Regions from separate parts of the Citrobacter werkmanii genome, predicted to be linked through region 1. Evidence: predicted binding sites of a transcription regulator. Region 1 holds the regulator's gene; each other region holds the start of a gene.
What was found. The regulator LexA, encoded in region 1, represses DNA repair genes until DNA is damaged. The targets are predictions, from matches to a motif close to TNCTGTATGTACATACAGNA.

Region 1 (5,319 bases):
AACAAGGTTTTGTACATAAAGTGGAATCGACCAACAGCTACGTGCTGTGTCACCTGTTCGATCAACCGACCCACAGTTCTGCGATGTTTATTTGCGATCGCTGTGGCGTGGTAAAAGAAGAGTGTGCGGAAGGTGTGGAAGACATCATGCATATGCTGGCGGCAAAAATGGGTTTTGCTCTGCGGCATAACGTGATTGAAGCTCACGGGCTGTGCCCGGCATGCGTGGAGGTTGAAGCCTGTCGCCATCCAGGCGAATGTCAGCATGACCACTCAATTCTGGTGAAAAAGAAAGTCGGTCGCTAAGCCAGAGAGCGTACATCCTTGTACTCTCAGGAGGGGACTAATTACCAGCGGTAATCATTGCGGGTTTCCCAGTCAGTGACTTCTTTCTCCGCCTGATCTTTTGCATAACCGTAACGCTCCTGGACTTTACCGACCAGTTGGTCACGTTTGCCTTCAATGACCGTCATATCATCGTCGGTCAGTTTGCCCCATTGCTCTTTCACTTTACCTTTGAACTGTTTCCAGTTGCCGCCGACTTCGTCTTTATTCATCATCAAATCCTCATCGTTAGGTTGTGAATAGCCAGAGTATCTCGTCCAACTCCGCTATCTTTTCTGCTGGACGTGAGAATAAGTGTAGTCACTGATTCGGCATTCGATTCACTATTCAGAATTTTTAACCGTCAGGCTTCAACAAACCACGTCCCGTTGCGCCAGTGACGCCTCCAGATAAAGGCCAGTGAAAGCCCGCGCAGGGCGAGAAACACGGTGAGTGCCAGCCACAAACCGTGGTTACCCAGCAGCGGTAAAGCCAGTAACGTTAATGCGAATCCCACGGCGGCAACGGCCATGCTGTTGCGCATTTCTGCAGCCCGTGTTGCGCCAATAAACATACCGTCCAGCAAATAACACCAGACGCCAACCAGCGGCAAAATCACCTGCCAGATAAGATAGCGATCGGCCAGCAGTTGAATCTGCGGGAGCGAGGTTAGCAACGCTATAATGTGCTCGCCAAACAGGGCATAAACCAGCGAAAACAGAATCGCCACAAGACCGGACTGTCGACAGGCTGCGCGCCAGACATCCAGTAACTGGCTGCCATCCCGTGCGCCATAGGCCTGACCAGAATGCGCTTCAACGGCGTAGGCAAACCCGTCCAGCGCGTAGGCGGTAAAGGTCAGCAGGGTCATCAGAACGGCATTTACCGCAATGATATCGCTCCCCAGGCGCGCGCCCAGCACCGTAATGGCACCAAAACAGAGCTGCAGCAACAGCGAGCGCAGCATAATGTCACGGTTAAGCGCCAGTAAGCGGCGGAAATTGCCACGCCAGGCCTGTTTCAACATTGCCAGCGAAATTCCGCGCATATGCAGGACTTTGCGTACCATTAACAGACCGATCAGCAAGGTGGCATATTCGGCGGTGACCGTCGCCAGCGCCGCGCCCTGCACGTTCATATGCAGGCCCATCACCAGCCATAAGTCGAGCACAATATTGAGAACATTACCGACAATCAGCAGGATAACCGGCGCCCGCGCATACTGAACGCCAAGCAGCCAGCCGAGCAGCACCAGATTCGCCAGAGACGCGGGTGCGCTTAACCAACGGATTTCCAGGAAACGTCGGGCCTGCTCCAGTACCGCTTCACTTCCCCCGACAATATGCAGAGCCAGATCGATAATCGGCGTACGAAACAGTGCGATAAGCAGCCCCGCCCCCAGCGCCAGCATTAGCGGTTGCACCAGCGCACGCGCCAGTGCCTGCGGATCTTTCGCGCCAAATGCCTGGGCGGTAAGACCTGTGGTGCTCATACGTAAAAAAAGCAGCAGCATAAAGAGAAAACTGGTCGCGGTGGCGCCAACGGCAACGCCGCCAAGATAGACCGGACTATCCAGATGACCAATGACCGCGGTATCGACCAATCCCAGCAAGGGAACGGTGATATTGGAGAAGATCATCGGTAAGGCAAGACGCCAGAGTGCTTTGTCGGAGGAGGTAAAGAAAGGCATGAAATGGAGCCTGAAAAGAAGTTAGAGGTACTGGAAGATGTTGCCCTGGCCCGGTAAGCGCAGCGCCACCGGGCGAGTTGCCGGATGGCGACGCAAACGTCTTATCCGGCCTACAGGGACTCAACAGAGTATTACAGCCATTCCCCGTTACGAATGACGCCTACCGCCAGCCCTTCAATAGTGAAGTTTTGCTCGCGCAGGTCGACCACAATGGGTTTGAATTCGCTGTTTTCTGGCAGGAGTTCAACCTTGTTGCCCTGTTTTTTCAGGCGCTTCACCGTCACTTCGTCGTCAATGCGTGCGACAACAACCTGACCGTTACGCACATCCTGTGTTTTATGCACGGCCAGCAAATCACCGTCCATAATCCCGATGTCTTTCATCGACATACCGCTGACGCGCAGCAGAAAATCGGCGTTCGGTTTGAACAGTGAAGGATCGACCTGATAATGGCCTTCGATGTGTTGCTGCGCCAGAAGTGGCTCACCTGCCGCAACGCGACCGACAAGCGGTAAACCTTCTTCTTCTTCCTGCAACAGACGAATACCACGCGATGCGCCGGATACAATTTCCAGCACGCCTTTACGCGCCAGCGCTTTCAGATGTTCTTCAGCAGCGTTTGGGGAACGGAACCCCAAACGCTGCGCGATCTCCGCACGCGTCGGTGGCATACCTGTCTGGCTAATGTGATCTCTAATAAGATCAAACACCTCTTGCTGCCTGGCCGTTAACGCTTTCATTCCGCCCCCTGGGTGTATATACAGTTATGCTGTGAGTATATACAGCTAAAGGTGATTTTGGAACCGCAAACTGCGCAAAAAAACAGGAGAATGATGAAGTTGTGGAATCTTTATCGCAAATGCGACCACAACAGGATGCCCCAGGTGATCAAGGCGACAAAAATCGACAGCAATACCGCCGCCGACCCCATGTCTTTCGCACGACCAGACAGTTCGTGGTACTCGGAACCGATACGATCAACCACCGCCTCAATCGCACTATTGAGGATTTCAACGATCATCACCAGCATCACGGAACCAATCAGCAACACGCGCGTAATGGCGTCGACGTCCAGCCAGCAGGCGATGGCAACGCCTAGCAGAACGGCAACGCTTTCCTGACGAAATGCCGCCTCATTAATCCATGCGGCGCGAAAACCTTTCCAGGAATAGCCTGCAGCTTTGATAATTCGGGTGAATCCAGTGGTATTATTGGCCATCAAAAAGAACCTTTTTACATTATTAGCGTCAATGTCATTGTAACGTTACCCCGTTTGTTTCAGGGTGTGGCAAAGCAGCGCGAAGTATGACCGGATACACCAGAAATTCACTAAACTTTCTGATATCCTTGCAGCGCATTTGCATTATTAACCAGAGGCTTTACATCGTTTATGTCCGGCTGGCCACGAATTTACTACAAATTACTGAATTTACCATTAAGCGTACTGGTAAAAAGCAAGTCTATTCCGGCGGAACCCGCACCGGAATTGGGGCTCGATACTTCTCGCCCCATTATGTACGTCCTACCGTACAACTCCAAAGCAGACTTGCTGACGCTGCGCGCCCAATGTCTGGCGCACGATCTCCCGGATCCCCTGGAACCGCTGGAGATAGACGGAACTCTACTGCCGCGCTACGTGTTTATTCACGGCGGCCCACGTGTCTTCACCTATTACACGCCAAAAGAAGAGTCTATTAAGCTGTTCCATAACTACCTCGACTTGCATCGCAGCAATCCAGACCTGGATGTGCAGATGGTGCCGGTTTCGGTAATGTTTGGCCGTGCGCCTGGACGTGAAAAAGGCGAGGTCAACCCGCCGCTGCGTATGCTGAACGGCGTACAAAAATTCTTTGCTGTGTCCTGGCTGGGTCGCGACAGCTTTGTCCGCTTCTCCCCGTCGGTTTCCCTGCGTCGCATGGCGGATGAACACGGTACAGATAAAATTATCGCCCAGAAGCTGGCGCGCGTAGCGCGTATGCACTTTGCTCGCCAGCGCCTGGCCGCAGTCGGTCCGCGCCTCCCTGCCCGTCAGGATCTGTTTAACAAGCTGTTGGCCTCAAAAGCTATCGCGCGCGCGGTAGAAGATGAAGCGCGCAGTAAAAAAATCTCCCACGAAAAAGCGCAGCAAAATGCGATAGCGCTGATGGAAGAGATTGCCGCCAACTTCTCCTACGAGATGATCCGTCTGACAGACCGTATTCTGGGCTTTACCTGGAACCGTCTGTATCAGGGGATTAACGTTCATAATGCAGAGCGTGTACGCCAGTTGGCGCACGATGGCCACGAAATCGTCTATGTTCCGTGCCACCGCAGCCATATGGACTATATGCTGCTGTCGTACGTGCTGTATCATCAGGGTCTGGTTCCGCCGCACATCGCGGCAGGCATCAACCTGAATTTCTGGCCAGCAGGTCCGATCTTCCGCCGCCTGGGCGCGTTCTTTATTCGTCGTACCTTCAAGGGCAACAAGCTTTATTCCACCGTTTTCCGCGAATACCTGGGCGAGTTGTTCAGCCGCGGCTACTCGGTTGAGTACTTTGTCGAAGGCGGTCGTTCACGTACTGGTCGTTTGCTCGACCCGAAAACCGGCACGCTGTCGATGACCATTCAGGCGATGCTGCGCGGCGGTACGCGTCCGATTACCCTCGTACCGATCTACATCGGCTACGAGCACGTCATGGAAGTGGGCACGTATGCGAAAGAACTGCGGGGCGCGACGAAAGAGAAAGAGAGCCTGCCGCAAATGCTGCGTGGCTTAAGCAAGCTGCGTAATCTGGGTCAGGGTTACGTTAACTTTGGCGAGCCGATGCCGTTGATGACTTACCTCAACCAGCACGTGCCGGAGTGGCGTGAATCTATCGATCCTATCGAGTCTATCCGTCCTGCCTGGCTGACGCCGACGGTAAATAACATTGCCGCCGATCTGATGGTACGCATTAACAACGCAGGCGCGGCCAACGCCATGAACCTGTGCTGTACCGCGTTACTGGCTTCCCGCCAGCGCTCTCTGACCCGTGAGCAGTTGACTGAACAACTCGATTGCTATCTGAGTCTGCTGCGCAACGTACCGTATGCCCCGGATGCGACGGTTCCTGCGCAGAGCGCCAGTGAACTAATTGACCATGCCTTGCAGATGAACAAGTTTGAGGTCGAGAAAGACACCATTGGCGACATCATCATTCTGCCGCGCGAGCAGGCGGTATTGATGACGTACTACCGCAACAACATTGCGCATATGCTGGTTCTGCCTTCGTTAATGGCGGCCATCGTAACCCAGCATCGTCATATTTCACGCGCTGCGCTGCT
Region 2 (5,319 bases), 1.3 Mb from region 1:
TATTCGTCGTTCTGAAGGCGGCATCGCCTGGGGTGACATGCGTAACTGTCTGAACCAGTTAATTACCCAACCCAGCGTTGCATCCGCTATGTTTGAATACCGTTTTGGCGGTAATGGCGAGCTTTCCGGACATAACCTCGGAAATTTAATGTTAAAGGCGCTCGATCACCTCAGCGTGCGGCCTCTGGAAGCCATAAATTTAATTCGCAACCTGCTGAAGGTGGATGCGCATTTAATTCCGATGTCAGAGCTGCCGGTGGATCTGATGGCTATTGATGATCAGGGGCATGAAGTCTATGGCGAAGTGAATATCGATCAGCTCACTATCCCACCTCAGGAACTGATGCTGTCGCCAAAAGTCCCTACCACGCGAGAAGCGGTTGAGGCAATCGCCGAAGCGGATTTGATTCTGATAGGACCAGGCAGTTTTTATACCAGCCTGATGCCGATCCTGCTGCTCGACGAACTGGCGCAGGCATTACGGCGTACACCCGCCAGGATGGTCTACATTGGCAATCTGGGTCGCGAATTAAGCCTGCCAGCAGCCAGCCTGACGCTTAACGATAAGCTGGCAATCATCGAACAGTACGTTGGCAAAAAAGTGATTGACGCGGTGGTTGTCGGCCCGAAAGTAGATGTTTCCGCCGTTACCGACCGCATTGTGATTCAGGAAGTGCTGGAAGCCAGCGATATTCCGTACCGTCATGATCGTCAGCTGCTGCACAGCGCGCTGGAGAAAGCGGTACAGGCATTAGGCTGAGTGGATTTGCCTGATGCGCTGCGCTTGTCAGGCCAACAAACGCAAGCACCCCGTAAGCCGGATAAGGGGGTTACCCCGCATCCGGCACAGGATTACGATGCCGCAATAAATAACTCGCGCAACTGATGCAACTGATCGCGGATCGTCGCAGCCTCTTCAAATTCGAGATTCTGCGCATGCTGCATCATCTGCCCTTCCAACTCGTGAATCTTTTGCTGCAGGGCTTTTGGCGTCATATCCAGTTCCACAACGTCAGACTTCGCACCCGCACGTGACTTCCCTTTGCCCTTCGCCTTGGTCTTCGCAATATTCTGACCCAGCGCCAAAATATCGACCACTTTCTTGTTCAGCCCCTGCGGCGTAATACCGTGCTCTTCGTTATAGCGCTGCTGCTTCTCGCGACGACGTTCAGTTTCACCAATCGCCCTGGCCATCGAGGCGGTAATTTTATCGCCGTAGAGTATAGCCTTGCCGTTGATGTTACGCGCCGCGCGACCGATGGTCTGGATAAGTGAGCGTTCAGAGCGCAGGAACCCTTCTTTGTCTGCGTCCAGAATCGCCACCAGCGAGACCTCAGGCATGTCCAGCCCCTCACGTAACAGGTTGATACCCACCAGCACGTCAAACTCGCCCAGGCGCAGGTCACGAATGATTTCCATACGTTCCACGGTATCGATGTCTGAGTGCAGATAACGCACCCGCTCGCCGTGCTCTTCGAGGTATTCGGTGAGGTCTTCCGCCATGCGTTTGGTAAGCGTGGTGACCAGCACACGTTCGTTAATCGCCGCACGCGTGCGGATCTCCGACAGCAGATCGTCAACCTGTGTCGCCACCGGACGCACTTCTATCACCGGATCCAGCAGGCCGGTCGGTCGTACTACCTGATCAACCACGTCATCACCGGATTTCTCCAGCTCATAGTTCCCCGGCGTCGCCGAGACGTAGATGGTCTGCGGAGCCAGTGCCTCGAACTCTTCAAATTTAAGCGGACGGTTATCCAGCGCCGAGGGCAAACGGAATCCGTATTCGACCAGGGTCTCTTTACGCGCCCGGTCGCCACGGTACATACCGCCAATTTGCGGGATAGTGACGTGGGATTCATCCACTACCAGCAGACCATCAGCCGGCAGGTAATCAAACAACGTCGGCGGCGGCTCGCCTGGACCGCGTCCGGACAGATAGCGGGAATAGTTTTCAATCCCCGAGCAATAACCCAGCTCGTTCATCATTTCCAGATCGAACTGTGTACGCTGGCTTAAGCGCTGCTCTTCCAGCAACTTGTTATTCGCCAGCAGATTTTTACGGCGGTCTGCCAGCTCGACTTTAATTTCTTCCATCGCCTGCACGATACGTTCGCGCGGCGTGACGTAGTGCGTTTTCGGGTAGATGGTATAGCGGGAAATGGTCGATTCAACCTGCCCGGTAAGCGGGTCAAACAGCGACAAACGCTCGACTTCCTCATCGAACAGTTCCACGCGCAGCGCAATGTCGTCGGATTCAGCCGGGAAAATGTCGATAACTTCACCGCGCACGCGGAAGGTCCCGCGCTGGAATGCCTGATCGTTACGGGTATATTGCAGCTCCGCCAGACGACGCAGGATCGCGCGCTGGTCAATGATCATCCCCACCGTCAGATGCAGCATCATTTTCAGATACAGGTCCGGGTCGCCCAAACCATAAATGGCGGAAACCGACGCCACCACAACGACATCCCGACGTTCCAGTAGCGCTTTGGTCGCCGACAGACGCATCTGCTCAATGTGTTCGTTGACCGAGGCATCCTTCTCGATGAAGGTATCAGAACTCGGTACGTAAGCTTCCGGCTGATAATAGTCGTAGTAGGAGACAAAATATTCCACCGCGTTTTCCGGAAAGAACTCTTTCATCTCGCCATATAGCTGCGCGGCAAGCGTCTTGTTAGGCGCCAGCACCATGGTAGGACGCTGTAGGTCCGCAATCACATTCGCGATGGTGAATGTTTTCCCCGATCCCGTCACCCCCAGCAGCGTCTGATGCGCCAGACCGTCCTCCAGACCTTCTTCCAGGCGACGTATCGCCTCAGGCTGATCGCCAGAGGGTTTAAAAGCGGAATTTAGTTTGAACGGTTTACTCATGAGCAGCTACCTGAAGCAATGGGCGGGCAGGTGTGTAATTTTACTCGCAGTCGTATATTTTGCCAGTAAAATATACTGGATGAAAAAACAGTAACGCGCCAGAATATTTCTGTTACACCCGCAAAATAGCCGTGACTGCAGGCCAAAATTTGCCCCCAGACAAGATAAAACACCAGCAAAAATGTGTTATCCCCAAACCAATGCCTTTTTTAACATTTGTCAAGCCAGCCGATGAAAGTTTTATGGCAACACATGACACTTCTGCGACAGCCATTGCTTTTATCTAACTATCTGTAATTTAAAGATTATTTTCTCAAGCCGTCTTTCGCATCAATTTAGTCGCAGGCCGCGTCTTCTCTCGCTTACATTGTGTTTTCTAACCCTAATGCACAAGGTTATCCACAGGAATAGTGGATAACTGCTTCCAGCCCGTGTGGACTGTAGCCTGGCAAAAACACCCTGACTCTCTTTTCCGCTGGGCTAAAAAAAAATTATCGCTATTTTTTGATATTTATCAGCTAACGAGGCGGCCAGGGAGAGCCGAGATCTTGCTCGCATTTTCACCATTTTCTTGTCCGCCTACTGCAATAGCGACCAGCGTTATTTCCCCTCTCGATTCAACCAGCTGATGCCGTCAAAGACAAAATGCTGAGATCGAGATAACGTCCGGTCGATGCCTGCTCAGGATCTTCTGCCAGCCAGGGAATTTCCCCCAGCCAAGGTGCCGGAATCACGCGCTTCAGCGTCGCCATGTATTCCGCATGACGTTTGCCGGGCGGCGTCACATCATTGGCTACCCATCCGGCAAGCGTCAGTCCGGCCTGCTGCACCGCCTGGGCGGTCAGAATGGCGTGATTGATGCAGCCGAGCTTAACGCCAACCACCAGAATCACCGGCAACTGTTCTGTTTTGACCCAGTCGGAAAAACTCAGCGTTGGCGAAAGCGGCGTAAACCATCCACCAGCCCCCTCCACCAGTACCCAGTCAGCCTGCGCTTCAAGCGTGCGTAAACCCGATGACATCACGGAGGCCAAAATGGGGCGACCTTCGTCGGCGCTGATGATATGCGGCGAGGTAGGTTCAGCGAAGCAGTAGGGATTAATCGCCGTATAGTCCGCCGTCACAGCGCTATTGCGCTGTAATGCCAACGCATCGCTGTTTCGCAGGCCATCAGCCGTCATTTCACTGCCTGACGCCACCGGCTTATAGCCAACGGCGCGCAACCCCAGTTGTCCCGCCGCCTGGAGCAGCGCGCAGCTGGCGACAGTTTTACCGACTTCGGTATCTGTCCCGGTGACAAAATACGTTTTAGCCACGTTGAATTACTCCTAAAAAAAGATGGTAGGTCAGCGGATATTTCCCCTGCTGACAGGGCCAGGCTAACTGTAGCTGGCGCAGCTGAGCGCGCGTCAGCACACGTTGCTCGCGCCCATCATGCAAATGCGTCGCGCCAATGCCTTTTAGCGAACGCATGGCGCTCAGCGCATCATCAAACCACAGCGTGACGGCATGAAACTGGTATTCAACATCCCAGCCATACAGGGCGTTTTCCAGTTGCGCCACGGGCAAAAAACGGTTGGCGTGCTCCCGATCGTCAACCGCCTGCCAGGCCTGACGAAGTTCCGGCATCGAACCCTGCGCCAGGGTACTAAACGCCACCGTCCCGCCAGGACGCACCACCCGGTAAAGCTCGCTTAACGCGCCGCGCAGGTCGCCACACCACTGTACGGCCAGATTACTCCAGGCCAGGTCAAAGCTCGCGCTTGCCTGCGGGATGGCTTCGATATCCGCCAGCAGATAATGGTGGGCGACATCGTGACGCTGCGCTTCAGCCAGCATTTGCGACGACAGATCCAGCGCGCAGACCTCACTCCCCTGCTCACGCCAGTAACGACTCATACGTCCAGGCCCACAGCCCGCATCCAATACCTGCGAGAACGTGCCGCCATCCAGTAACGCCAGTAACGCATCGGCACTTTGACGCTGTAGCTCTGCGTGTTGCTCATAGTGGGTGGCCGCGCGGCCAAACGCGGCGGCAATCGCCCGTTTATTGACCTGCGCCATGCAACACCTCCAGTAGACGATCGATATCCTGCACCTCATGCGCCTGGGTCAGCGTCAGCCGTAATCTGGCCGTACCGGCGGGCACCGTCGGCGGGCGAATTGCCGTCACCCAACATCCCTGTTGCCGTAGCGCATCCGCCAGCTGCAAGGCTTTATGGTTATCGCCAACAATCAGCGGCTGAATAGCACTGGTTGAATTCGCCAGCGTTAAACCCGGCGTATTTACCCCAGCGCGAAAACGCTGGATCAGCATCGCTAACTTTTCCCGGCGTTCATCGCCTTCACGGCTGCGGATCACCGCCAGCGCGGCGCGCAGGGCCTGAGCCTGCGCCGGAGGCATACTGGTGCTGTAGATCAGATGGCGGGCAAACTGCAACAGAT
Region 3 (5,319 bases), 1.3 Mb from region 1:
AGATAACGCATCACACCAAACGCGGTTTCATTGGAAACGCCGATGTAGCGAATTTTTCCCGCGCGCTGAAACTCAGCCAGCGCGTCCAGCGTATCCAACAGGGAGACGACCGGCGCGGAGTCCGTCCAGCTGTAGCCTAACTTACCAAAGCAGTTGGTGGGGCGCTGCGGCCAGTGAACCTGATACAGATCCAGGTAATCGGTTTGCAGTCTTTTCAGGCTGTCGTGCAGCGCTTCACGGATATTTTTACGGTCCAGCGCCTGATTCGGTCGAATGCCGCTGTCGTTGTTACGTGATGGTCCACTGACCTTCGACGCCACGATTAGCTTTTCGCGGCTACCGTGTTTGGCTAGCCAGTTGCCCACGTACGTTTCGGTGAGCCCCTGGGTTTCAGGGCGCGGCGGTACCGGATACATCTCGGCAACGTCGATCAAATTTATGCCTTGTGCCACGGCATAATCGAGCTGTGCATGGGCGTCGGCTTCGCTGTTTTGTTCACCAAACGTCATTGTGCCCAGCCCCAGTGTACTGACTTCCAGCGAGCTGTGGGGTATACGGTGATATTGCATAGCCGTTTCCTTTTTATAATCACAACATAAGGATTATAAAAATGGCTGAGGGAAGAGAAAAAGGGAAGTAAAATTGTTAAGGTCAGCGCGCTGCTGACCTCAACCATCAGCGTTCAATGATTTGAGATACATCGTCGCGGTTGATCTGCATCGCATTGCCTTGCTGATCGTGGTAGCTCACCAGACCGGTATCGTCGTCAATCTCTGGTTTTCCGTCGGTCAGGATCATCCGGCCATCTTTTGTCGCCATTACATAATCGCTGCTGCACCCAGAAACTACAAAAGCCAGTCCTACGGCGGAAATCAAAACTGCCCATTTTTTCATCTGCTTATCCTCTCATGGCCTGCGTCTGACAATAGTTTAGTAATAACGCGAAGTTATGCATGACGAAAGCAGTAAAATCTTAAACTGTGAGAAGAGGTAGGTACGGTGCGGTATTCGCTCCCCTTGCGGGGAGCGACAGATTTCATCAGAGCGGATTTTTTTTATTACGCCACAGGTTCAGTGTCTCTACCGCGATAGAGAAGAACATGGCGAAATAGATGTATCCTTTTGGAACGTGGACGTCGAAACTTTCCAGAATTAGCGTAAAACCGACCAGAATCAGGAAAGAGAGCGCCAGCATTTTCACTGAAGGGTGACGATCGACAAACTCACCAATTGGGCGAGCAGCAAACATCATCACGCCCACGGCAATCACCACCGCCGCCATCATGATAAACAGATGGTCAGACAAGCCTACCGCTGTAATTACGGAATCCAGACTGAAGATAATGTCTAACAACATGATCTGCACAATCGCGCCCAGGAATGAAGAGACGCGGGTTTTCAGTCCCTCTTCCTCACCTTCAATGGATTCGTGGATCTCTTTACTGGCTTTCCAGATCAGGAACAACCCGCCGAGCAGAAGGATCAGATCGCGCGCCGAAATCGCCTCGCCAAATACCTCGAACAACGGGTTTGTCAGCCGTGTTACCCAGGCGATAGAGGCCAGCAGCGCCAGACGCATAATCATTGCTGCCGCCAGCCCAATACGTCGGGCATGATTGCGTTGCGCTGTCGGAAGTTTGGCTACAACCAGAGAGAGGAAAATAATATTGTCGATCCCAAGAACGATCTCCAGCAGCGTCAGCGTACCGAGCGCAAGCCAGGCGTTAGGATCGGTTATCCATGCAAATAACATCGAGCAAAGTCCTGCCAAAAAAAAGAAGCGGTAATTATAGGCCCGTAACGCGGCGGGTGAAAGGCCGGGCAGTGCCTATTGCGGCTGGAATAAGAAATGCCGCTCAAGCAATGCGCGCGTGAAGTTCTTTTTCAGATAAAACCCGCGCGGCAGGGTCAGGATGGGTTCGCCATGGGCGCCAATCGCTTCGGTAAGCGCTCGGGCATTGGCGGCTTTGGGACGCAGTTGTAACACTTCCCCATGGCGAGCGGTGATGCGTTCGACGTGGCCTAGCACAATCATGTCCATTAGTTCTTCCCAGTCCAACCGTAATTGCTGGTCTTCTTCGTCGTTTGGGCTCCAGAGCAAGGGCGAGCCGACGCGACGTTCAGCCAGTGGAATACTGCGTTCTCCCTCTACCGGGATCCACAGTACGCGTTTAAGTTTGTGCCGCACATGGCTGGTTTCCCAGGTGACGCCTGTATTGCCAGTTAACGGCGCTACGCATACGAAGGTGGTTTCCAGCGGTCTGCCAAGACTGTCCACAGGGATCGTTTTCAGCTCCACGCCCAGCGCCGCAAAATCCTGCTCCGGCTTGCTGCCTGCGCTGGCACCCAGCCAAATCTCCAGTAGGACGCCAATCCAGCCTTTATCACGCTTGAGATCCCTGGGGGTGACGAGTCCCGCCATGGTCGCCAATTCTCCCAACGAGTAGCCCGCAAGCTGCCGCGCCTGAGTCAGCAATTGGGCTTCAGAGTCAGGTGGAGAAAGTAGCGGATGGAGTTCTGGCATCGGATTAACCCTTAGGTGAAAAAATGAGCAATGATTTTATACCGTGTGGACAGAGTTTATCTTTTTCCACATGCTTTATTCAATTATATGATTTATATTGGTTTTTATATTCACACGCGCGCAGTTGCGCAACAGCAATGCGGGTTTTCCAATTCTGGTCACTGACAATGAACAGGATCTTACACCATGTTATCCACAGAAAGATGGGATAACTGTGAAAAACCCCCACTACTGTTTCAATTTACAGCCTTGACGTGCGACGAAAATCGAATTTTTACACAAATTGTGCCTAACTTATTGGCATAATCTGTGGATAAAACCAACGCTGGTCGATCTTTCATCAGCGTGAAGATCGTGTGCGTGATACACATCACATTTATGTGTGTGCGTTGGTGCCGATCGTTTTTAACTTAATGAATAAATAAGACTATTTTTTATATGTGACGAATGTCTTATTCGGACTGTTCTGGGTTTTCCCATAGTAATTCCGTACTTCTTCACAACTATATCCACAGAAAAGGTGAATAAAATCGCCCTGAATGCCCTTCTTCTGTTTATAACTCTGGGCTTCGCTGTGAGTTATTCAATTGTTATTAGAATATCGCACCCTTAACAGAGTGGTTTACCGCCTCTCAGGAGTGTGAAACAATCGTTTGTATATAAGGTTTATGTTGAGGTAGTCCGGTGATTGATGACGATGGCTACCGCCCGAATGTAGGGATAGTAATTTGTAACCGCCAGGGGCAGGTCATGTGGGCCCGGCGATTTGGTCAGCACTCCTGGCAATTCCCACAAGGTGGGATAAACGCAGGAGAGACGGCAGAGCAGGCGATGTACCGGGAACTCTTTGAAGAAGTGGGTCTCAGCCGTAAAGATGTACGGATCCTTGCTTCTACTCGTAACTGGTTGCGTTACAAGTTACCGAAACGTTTGGTGCGTTGGGACACAAAGCCGGTTTGTATCGGCCAGAAACAAAAATGGTTTCTTCTGCAATTGGTCAGCAGCGATGCTGAAATTAATATGCAAACCAGCAGTACACCTGAGTTCGACGGCTGGCGCTGGGTGAGTTACTGGTATCCGGTTCGACAGGTGGTGTCATTTAAACGCGATGTCTATCGCAGGGTGATGAAAGAATTCGCAAGTGTTGTCATGGCGCTTCAGGAGAGCACTCCTAAACCGCAAAGCGCACCTGCGTACAGACGTAAAAGAGGTTAAGCTACGCAAATTATGCTCACCCGCCTGCGCGAAATAGTCGAAAAGGTGGCCAGTGCTCCGCGTCTTAATGAGGCGCTCAATATACTGGTTACCGACATCTGTCTTGCGATGGATACAGAGGTCTGCTCGGTCTATCTGGCCGATCACGACCGACGTTGTTATTACCTCATGGCGACACGAGGTCTGAAAAAACCACGTGGTCGCACCGTCGCACTCGCGTTTGATGAAGGTATCGTTGGCCTGGTTGGCAGGCTGGCGGAACCTATCAACCTCGCCGATGCGCAAAAACATCCCAGCTTTAAATACATCCCTTCGGTAAAAGAAGAGCGCTTTCGTGCGTTCTTAGGCGTACCGATTATTCAGCGTCGTCAGCTGTTAGGTGTGCTGGTGGTGCAGCAGCGTGAATTACGTCAGTACGACGAAAGCGAAGAGTCTTTCCTGGTGACGCTCGCCACGCAAATGGCGGCCATACTTTCCCAGTCACAACTGAACGCACTGTTCGGCCAATACCGGCAAACGCGTATCCGTGCATTGCCTGCCGCTCCCGGCGTAGCCATTGCCGAAGGCTGGCAGGATGCAACGCTACCGCTGATGGAGCAGGTCTATCAGGCTTCAACGCTGGACCCGGTGCTTGAACGCGAGCGGCTGACCGGCGCGCTGGAAGAGGCGGCGAACGAATTCCGCCGTTACAGCAAACGCTTTACCGCCGGGGCGCAGAAAGAAACGGCGGCGATCTTTGATCTCTACTCGCACCTGCTTTCCGATACCCGTCTGCGCCGCGAACTGTTTGCGGAAGTGGATAACGGCTCGGTGGCTGAGTGGGCCGTTAAAACGATCATCGAAAAATTTGCCGAACAGTTTGCCGCGCTGAGCGATAACTATCTCAAAGAGCGGGCCGGAGATTTACGCGCGCTGGGCCAGCGTCTGCTGTTCCATCTTGACGACTCGATCCAGGGACCGAATGCCTGGCCGGAACGTTTTGTGCTGGTGGCGGATGAGCTTTCCGCTACGACGCTGGCGGAACTTCCCCAGGACCGGTTAGTCGGCGTGGTTGTCCGGGACGGCGCAGCCAACTCTCATGCGGCGATTATGGTGCGTGCGCTGGGTATTCCGACCGTCATGGGGGCTGATATCCAGCCGTCAGTACTACACCGTCGAACGTTGGTGGTGGATGGTTATCGTGGCGAAGTGCTGGTCGATCCGGAACCGGTATTGGTCCAGGAATACCAGCGCCTTATCAGTGAAGAGATCGAGCTGAGCCGCCTGGCGGAAGATGACGTTAACCAACCGGCGCAGTTAAAAAGCGGCGAGCGCGTGAAGGTGATGCTCAATGCGGGCCTCAGCCCGGAACATGAAGAGAAGCTGGGCAGTCGGATCGATGGCATTGGTCTGTATCGCACAGAAATTCCTTTCATGCTGCAAAGCGGCTTTCCTTCGGAAGAAGAACAGGTTGCGCAGTATCAAGGGATGCTGCAAATGTTTAACGACAAGCCGGTGACTCTGCGGACGCTGGATGTCGGGGCCGATAAACAGCTGCCCTACATGCCGATCAGTGAAGAGAACCCATGCCTTGGCTGGCG

Region 2: uvrB (excinuclease ABC subunit UvrB) is a predicted target of LexA. The motif match lies at 2,948-2,967, and genes of this name have one in related genera.
Region 3: mutH (DNA mismatch repair endonuclease MutH) is a predicted target of LexA. The motif match lies at 2,754-2,773, and genes of this name have one in related genera.

Annotation. Positions count from the first base shown of each region.
Region 1 covers NZ_CP044101.1:538,264-543,582, reverse strand. The annotation lists gene zur (zinc uptake transcriptional repressor Zur) at 1-305, shown strand, start outside; gene FOB24_RS03280 (CsbD family protein) at 347-556, opposite strand; gene dinF (MATE family efflux transporter DinF) at 688-2,013, opposite strand; gene lexA (transcriptional repressor LexA) at 2,145-2,753, opposite strand; gene FOB24_RS03265 (diacylglycerol kinase) at 2,864-3,232, opposite strand; gene plsB (glycerol-3-phosphate 1-O-acyltransferase PlsB) at 3,404-5,319, shown strand, end outside.
Region 2 covers NZ_CP044101.1:1,857,667-1,862,985, reverse strand. The annotation lists gene yvcK (uridine diphosphate-N-acetylglucosamine-binding protein YvcK) at 1-760, shown strand, start outside; gene uvrB (excinuclease ABC subunit UvrB) at 853-2,874, opposite strand; gene bioD (dethiobiotin synthase) at 3,492-4,190, opposite strand; gene bioC (malonyl-ACP O-methyltransferase BioC) at 4,183-4,938, opposite strand; gene bioF (8-amino-7-oxononanoate synthase) at 4,922-5,319, opposite strand, start outside.
Region 3 covers NZ_CP044101.1:4,173,969-4,179,287, reverse strand. The annotation lists gene FOB24_RS20570 (NADP(H)-dependent aldo-keto reductase) at 1-569, opposite strand, end outside; gene ygdR (lipoprotein YgdR) at 676-894, opposite strand; gene FOB24_RS20560 (TerC family protein) at 1,040-1,753, opposite strand; gene mutH (DNA mismatch repair endonuclease MutH) at 1,829-2,524, opposite strand; gene rppH (RNA pyrophosphohydrolase) at 3,209-3,739, shown strand; gene ptsP (phosphoenolpyruvate--protein phosphotransferase) at 3,752-5,319, shown strand, end outside.